DNA from 2 places in the Geothrix mesophila genome. Region 2 is predicted to be linked to the other one. Evidence: riboswitches for the same ligand, from Rfam matches in the RefSeq annotation. Region 2 holds a riboswitch; the other holds the start of a gene.

Region 1 (3,399 bases), on a different contig from region 2:
TCGCCGGCAACGGGTTCAAATCTCCACGCCTCTGGGTTCACCTGGAGAGCAACCCGGAGGCCTCGACTCACAAACGACCCAGCGAGGAGTGGAAGCGCCCTGCGCAGCAGGGCGGGTCAGGCGAGTGGCAGCCGGCCCGCGAGCGCATCCTCTGGCAGACTTGAAAGGCGGGACCTGTCATCACACCCGTTCCGGAGGAGATCCCCATGCGCCATGCGATGCCCGTCTGGCCCCTTGCCCTGCTGGCGCTGGTGCTTACGCCAGCGACACCCGCCCAGGCGGCTGGGCGCACCAAGGCGAAGGCGCCCGCCCTGGTCACAACAGCCAGCGGGTTGAAGTACCTGGACACGAAGGTGGGCACGGGAGCCGCGCCCCAGCGGGGCCAGCGCTGCCTCGTCCACTACACGGGCTGGCTGTCGGACCACGGGAAGAAGGGGAAGAAGTTCGACAGCTCCGTGGATCGCGGCGAGCCGCTGGCCATCCCCATCGGTGTGGGCCGTGTCATCAAGGGCTGGGACGAGGGGCTCATGACCATGAAGGCGGGCGGCAAGCGCACCTTGTACATCCCCGCGGCGCTGGGCTACGGCGCCCGTGGCGCCGGCGGAGACATCCCGCCCAACGCCGACCTGATCTTCGATGTGGAGCTGCTGGGGGTCCAGTAGCTCTCGCAGCCGACGGCCCGGAAAAAAACAGAACGCGAAGCGCGCGAAGCGCCTTCCGGGCGAGCAAAGGGCGCAAAGGGTGATTTGGGTTCTTGAGCCCAGATGGTTCTGTGTCCCGCGAGCCAACCTTCGGGGGCTTCGCCCGGAGCTTGGCTCCGCATCGCGCTCTTCTCGTTCCGGCTTGTGGTTTTTGGGTGGCGTTCGAGCCTTGTCGGAGTGGGATCGGCCTCAGTCGACCGCCAGGGCCTGGACCAGGTCCGCGCGCAAGTCCCGCACGTCCTCCAGGCCCACGGAGAGCCGGATGAGGTCGTCGCTGATGCCGGCGCGCTTCCGGGCCTCGGGCGTCATGGAGGCGTGGGTCATGGAGGCCGGGTGGGCCACCAGCGACTCCACGCCACCCAGGCTCTCCGCCAGGGTGAACCAGCGCAGCCTCCGGAGCACGTGGTTCAGCCGCTCCGGCCCGCCCTCCTTCAGCTCGAAGCTGAGCATGGCGCCGAAGCCGCGCTGCTGCCGCTTTGCCAGCCCGTGCTGCGGGTGGCCGGGCAGGCCCGGGTAGTGGACCTTCCCCACGGCGGGGTGGGCCGCCAGGAACTCTGCCAGCACCTGGGCCGTGGCCTCGTGCTGGCGCATGCGGAGGGGCAGCGTCTTCAGGCCGCGCAGCACCAGGAAGCAGTCGTGGGGCGCCTGCGAGGTGCCCAGCAGGTTGTTCACGCTCTGGATCTGCTGGGTGAGGGCCAGGCGGCCCGGCCCGGCCACCACGGCCCCGCCCACCACGTCGCTGTGGCCGTTGAGGTACTTGGTCGTGGAGTGGATGACGAGGTCGGCGCCCAGCTCGAAGGGCCGCTGGAGGTAGGGCGAGAGGAAGGTGTTGTCGACGGCCACGAGGCAACCCGGCTGGCGATGGGCCAGCTCCGCCACCGCGGCGATGTCCGTGAGGCGCAGCAGGGGATTCGAGGGCGACTCGATCCAGATCAGGCGCGTGTTGGGCCGGAGGGCCGCCGCCACCGCCTCGAGGTCCGCGAGGTCGAGGTAGGTGACCTCCAGGCCGTAGAAGCGCTTGGCGTGCTCCAGCAGGCGGAAGGTGCCGCCGTAGCAGTCCACGGTGCAGACGAGGTGGCTGCCGTGGGGCAGCAGGTTCAGGACCACGAGGATGGCGCTCATGCCCGTGCTGGTGCAAGTGGCGCCGTGGCCGCCCTCCAGCAGGGCGAGGGCTTCCTCCAGGGCCGCCCGGGTGGGGTTGCCGCTGCGGGTGTAGTCGTAGCCGGCGTTGGTGCAGATGTCCTTGAAGGCGAAAGTGGACGAGAGGTACAGCGGCGGCATGACCGACCCATAGGCCGGATCGGGCTGCACGCCCGCATGCACGCACTGGGTGGCCAGGCCCGCGTCCGGCACCAGCCCGGCCCGGTGGATCCAGCCGGCCTCGCTCTCCCGTGCCGGGGGCAGGATGGTGAAGTGGTAGGCCGGGTTGCCCGGCACGTTGGTATCGAGGTACTGCTCGCTCAAGGGAGCCTCCGTGGTGGAGGATCTCCGTCGTTCCACTGCGATCCAAATCAGAGTGCCTAACCAAACCCCCACGGGGCCGCGCGAGGGCCACCGGGCGAGCGAGGCGAGGAACGCGAGGAGACGCGTAGCGGGTACTACGCGCGACGAGCGTGACGCGGCACCGCGACGCCCGCTGGCCCTCGCCCGGAGGGAGAAAGCCAGGTGGGCGCCCCGCGGCGTCACGGCCCTTGAACGATGAACCACATCGCCCTGCGGGCCCTTCCTTGCGGTGCATCCCGCCTGGCTTTCTCGCGGCCCGGTCGGGGTTTGGTTAGGCACTCTAACGAAGGGGCCCGATTTCTCGGGCCCCTTCGCATGTCAGCTTCTGACACGTCAGCATCTTTCCGCGGTCGATCAATCGACCGCGGCAGGAATTGGCACCTTGCTCTCGCAGGTTGCCAAGGTTTCACAGGGCCCGTCCCTCCACCTTTCTGGATATCGCGTGATGAAACTGACAAAGATCCTGTGGACGACCAGTATGGAGAGCCGGGAAAGGTCTGCCAACAAGTAATTGACACCAGGCTCGCGGATCAAAGGGTGATGCGGGTTCCCAGCACCTGCAGGAACTGGGCGATCCAGGCGGGATGGGCGGGCCATGCCGGGGCGGTGACGAGGTTGCCGTCCGTGACGGCGCCATCGATGGCGATGTCGGCGTACTTCCCCTTGGCCACTTCCACTTCGGCGCGGCAGGCGGGATAGGCGGAGCAGGTGCGTCCCTCGAGCACGCCCGCGGCGGAGAGGATCTGGGCGCCGTGGCAGATGGCGGCCACGGGCTTCTTGGCGGTGAAGAAGTGGCGAACGATCTCCAGCACCTTGGGGTTGAGGCGCAGGTACTCGGGGGCGCGACCGCCGGGGATCACCAGGGCGTCGTACTGGTCCGGTTTGAGGTCCGCGAAGGTGGCGTTGAGGGCGAAGCGGTGGCCGGGCTTTTCGGAGTAAGTCTGGTGGCCTTCGAAGTCGTGGATGGCCGTGGCCACGGACTCGCCGGCCTTCTTGTCGGGGCACGCGGCGTGGACCGTGTGGCCCACGGCGAGCAGGGTCTGGAAGGGCACCATGATTTCGTAGTCCTCTCCGAAATCGCCCACGAGCATGAGGATCTTCTTCGCGGCCATGACTGCCTCCTGGATGAGAAACCGCCCCGATGATACGCGCCCATCCACGAAAAAGCCCCGCCGGTGGCGGGGCTTTTTCGTGC
Region 2 (3,399 bases):
GCCCTGGGCGTGCTGGGCGGCCCCTCGGCGGTTCCCGACCTGCTCCCGCTGATGACCGATCCCGTCTACGAGGTCCGCCGCAACGCCGCCCAAAGCCTCGTGGACCTGGGCCACTCCGGCGTGTCCGCCCTGTCCTGGCTGGCGGACGATCCCGCGTCCGACCGCTTCGCCCGCGACATGGCCCGGGAGCGGCTCGAGTGGGCCGATGAACGGGGGCACCTGTGACTTTCCGCGCCGTCATCCTGGCCTTTGCCGAGTGGGGCATCCTCCTCTACTACCTGGCCATGCAGCTGACGAATCTGTCGCTGATCCTGCGGGCCTTCTTCTCCATCCGCAGCTACCTGGACGCGGTAAGGATCGACCGTCTCGACACGGCCTTCGAGACCAGCCACTACAAGCCCATCACGCTGATCTGCCCGGTCTACAACGAGGAGGCCGGCGCGGTGCCCAGCGTCAACAGCCTCATCAGCCTGCGCTACCCCGAGTTCCAGGTGGTGGTGGTGAGCGACGGCAGCACGGACGCCACCCTCGAGCGCCTGATCAAGGCCTTCAAGCTCCAGCCGAGCCAGCGCGTCGTGCGCCACCTGCTGCCCACCCAGGAGGTGCGTGGCATCTACGAGAGCGCCTACGTGCCCAACCTGGTGGTGGTGGACAAGGCCAACGGCGGCAAGGCCGACGCCCTGAACTGCGGCATCAACCTGGCCCGCTACCCGCTGGTCTGCTGCATGGACGGGGACAGCCTCCTGGAGAATGACGCCCTCCTCCGCATCGCCCGGCCCTTCATGGACCGCCCGGACATGGTGGCCTCCGGCGGCGTGGTGCGGCCCGTGAACGGCTGCAAGGTCACCCCCATGGGCATCCGCGGCATCTTCCTGCCCGGTTCCTGGCTGGCGCGCTTCCAGATCGTGGAGTATCTGCGGGCCTTCCTCTTCGCCCGCGTGGGCCTGGCCTCCCTGGACAGCATGTTCATCGTCAGCGGCGCCTTCGGTGTGTTCCGCAAGGACCTGGTGGTGGCCGCGGGGGGCTTCGAGACCGCCACCATCGGCGAGGACTTCGAGCTCGTCGTGCGCCTCCACCGCTGCCTGCGCGAGTGGAAGCGCCCCCACCACATCACCCTGGTCCCCGATCCCGTGTGCTGGACCGAGGTGCCGGAGGATTTCCACGGCCTGGGCCGGCAGCGGAACCGCTGGCAGCGCGGCCTGCTGGAGACCCTCTGGCGGCACCGGACGATGTGCTTCAATCCGAAGTACGGGCGCATCGGGTTCTTCTCCATGCCCTACTTCATCTTCTTCGAGGCCCTGGCCCCCGTGGTCGAGGTGGGCGGCTACCTCGTCTTCGCCTGGTCCGTCTGGACCCACTCGCTGAACACGCCCTTCGCCATCCTCTTCATCTACGTGGCCCTGCTCCTGGGCGTTCTGAACTCCGTGGTAGCCGTGGTGCTCCAGGAGATCAGCGGCCACCGCTACCAGGGCCTCAAGGCCTGGGCCCTGCTCCTGTTCGCGGCCGTGGCCGAGAACTTCGGCTACCGGCAGCTGACACTGTGGTGGCGACTCCGGGGCACCTTCGACTGGATCCGCGGCAAGGACAGCTGGGGCCACCTGAAGCGCAAGGGCCTCACGGCCCATCCGGCCGGGGAAGGGGTCGCCCCGCCGCCGCAGGCTTGACGGACAGGCGTGGTCAGACCATGCTGGTTCCTCGATCTTTGGCAGTCCCCATGAGTGCCCCCGGCACTCCATAGCGCTATCCAGAAAGGTGGAGGGAAAGGCCCTGTGAAACCTTGGCAACCTGCGAACGCAAGGTGCCAACTCCTGCCCCCGGCATGCCCGGGGGGAAGATACCGAACGACCCGGACTGACCCGAGACCTCCTGGATACCGATGAGGACCGCCCTGATCACCACCAGGCGCATCCATGACCGAATCCACCTTCCGGCAGGCCCTCGACGAGGGCGAGTGTTTCCTCTTCGACGGAAGCACGGCCTCGGCCCTGCATGACCGCGGCATCACGCTGCAGCGGAGCTTCGAGGAGTGCAACCTCAAGACGCCGGACCTGCTGCTGGCCATCCACGGTGAGTTCCTGGCCGCGGGCGCGCAGGTGCTCACCACCAACACCTGGGGCGCCAACCGGCTGAAGCTCGCCGCCCGGGGCCTGGAGGGCCAGCTCGACGCCATCAACCGCGAGGGCGTGGCCCTGGCGAAGCAGGCCATCGCCCAGCAGCAGACCCGCGCCTGGGTGGCGGGCTGCATCGGGCCCCTGGGCGTTCGCATCGAGCCCTGGGGACCCACCTCCTTCGACGAGGCCCGGGCCCTCTTCCGCGAGCAGGCGGAGGCGCTCATCGGGGCCGGCTCCGACCTGGTCGTGCTGGAGGGCTTCGAGGACCTCAACGAGATCCACCAGGCCATCCTCGCCGTCCAGGGGGTGCGCGACCTGCCCCTCGCCGCCCTGATGACCACCAACGACGAGGGCCAGGCCCTGTTCGGCGCGGAACCGGAATGGTTCATCAAGCAGCTCGACACCTGGGGCGCGGACCTGGTGGGCCTCATTGGCGGCAACGGCCCCGCGCCCCACCTGCGGCTGCTGGAGCACCTGAAGGGCGTCACCACCCGGCCCATCGTCCTGCTGCCCAACCCCGGCCTGCCCCACATGGTCGATGGCCGCCTGATCTACGGGGCCAGCCCCGAATACCTGGGCGGCTTCGCGGCCCGGGCCCTGGCCGGCGGCGCCCGCGCCGTGGGCGGCTGCAGCGGCACGACGGCCGCCCATATCCGCGCCATGCGGGGGGCCTTCCGCCAGGAGCGGGCCTTCGTCCAGGCCGGGGGGCGCTACGAGCTCAAGCCGCACGAGCAGCCACAGCCCGAGGTGCCCTTCGCCTTCCGCAGCCGCTTCAGCCTCAAGCTCGCCCAGGGCGAGTTCACCCACACCGTCGAGCTCGTGCCGCCCAAGGGCATGGAGTACGACAAGCTCCTGGCGAAGACCCGCCAGTGCCGGGCCCTGGGCGTGGACGCCATCAACGTGCCGGACGGCCCCCGGGCCATGGCCCGCATGTCCGCGCTGGCCACGGCCCTCATCATCGAGCAGCAGGTGGGCGTGGAGACCATCCTCCACTACGCCTGCCGGGACCGCAACCTGCTGGGCATGCAGAGCGACCTCCTGGGCGCGGCGGGCCTGGGTCTGCGCAACATCCTGGCCGTCACCGGCGATCCCCCGAAGCTGGGGCCGTACCCCCAGGCCACGGCGGTCTTCGACGTGGACGCCATCGGCCTCGTGAACATGCTCAAGCGCCTCAACACGGGCCTCGATCTCGGCGGCGCCAGCATCGGCAAGCCCACCTCCTTCAGCGTGGGCGTGGGCGCCAATCCCGTGGCCCCGGACCTGGAGCGGGAGAAGACCCGGTTCCGCT

Evidence for each region. A riboswitch is a leader RNA that binds a small molecule or an ion and turns the genes downstream of it on or off. The one in region 2 is predicted to bind S-adenosylmethionine.
Region 1: it holds a riboswitch for S-adenosylmethionine, as region 2 does, so the genes downstream of both, MLG87_RS08080 (trans-sulfuration enzyme family protein) here and MLG87_RS13985 (bifunctional homocysteine S-methyltransferase/methylenetetrahydrofolate reductase) in region 2, are expected to answer to the same signal.

The regions. Positions count from the first base shown of each region.
Region 1 is NZ_JAKZLD010000002.1:146,570-149,968, forward strand. Features, by position in the region: gene MLG87_RS08070 (hypothetical protein) at 1-164, shown strand, start outside; gene MLG87_RS08075 (FKBP-type peptidyl-prolyl cis-trans isomerase) at 219-662, shown strand; gene MLG87_RS08080 (trans-sulfuration enzyme family protein) at 891-2,165, opposite strand; SAM riboswitch class I at 2,538-2,646, opposite strand; gene MLG87_RS08085 (DJ-1/PfpI family protein) at 2,735-3,316, opposite strand.
Region 2 is NZ_JAKZLD010000004.1:364,496-367,894, reverse strand. Features, by position in the region: gene MLG87_RS16215 (HEAT repeat domain-containing protein) at 1-225, shown strand, start outside; gene MLG87_RS13990 (glycosyltransferase family 2 protein) at 222-1,664, shown strand; SAM riboswitch class I at 1,738-1,841, shown strand; gene MLG87_RS13985 (bifunctional homocysteine S-methyltransferase/methylenetetrahydrofolate reductase) at 1,911-3,399, shown strand, end outside.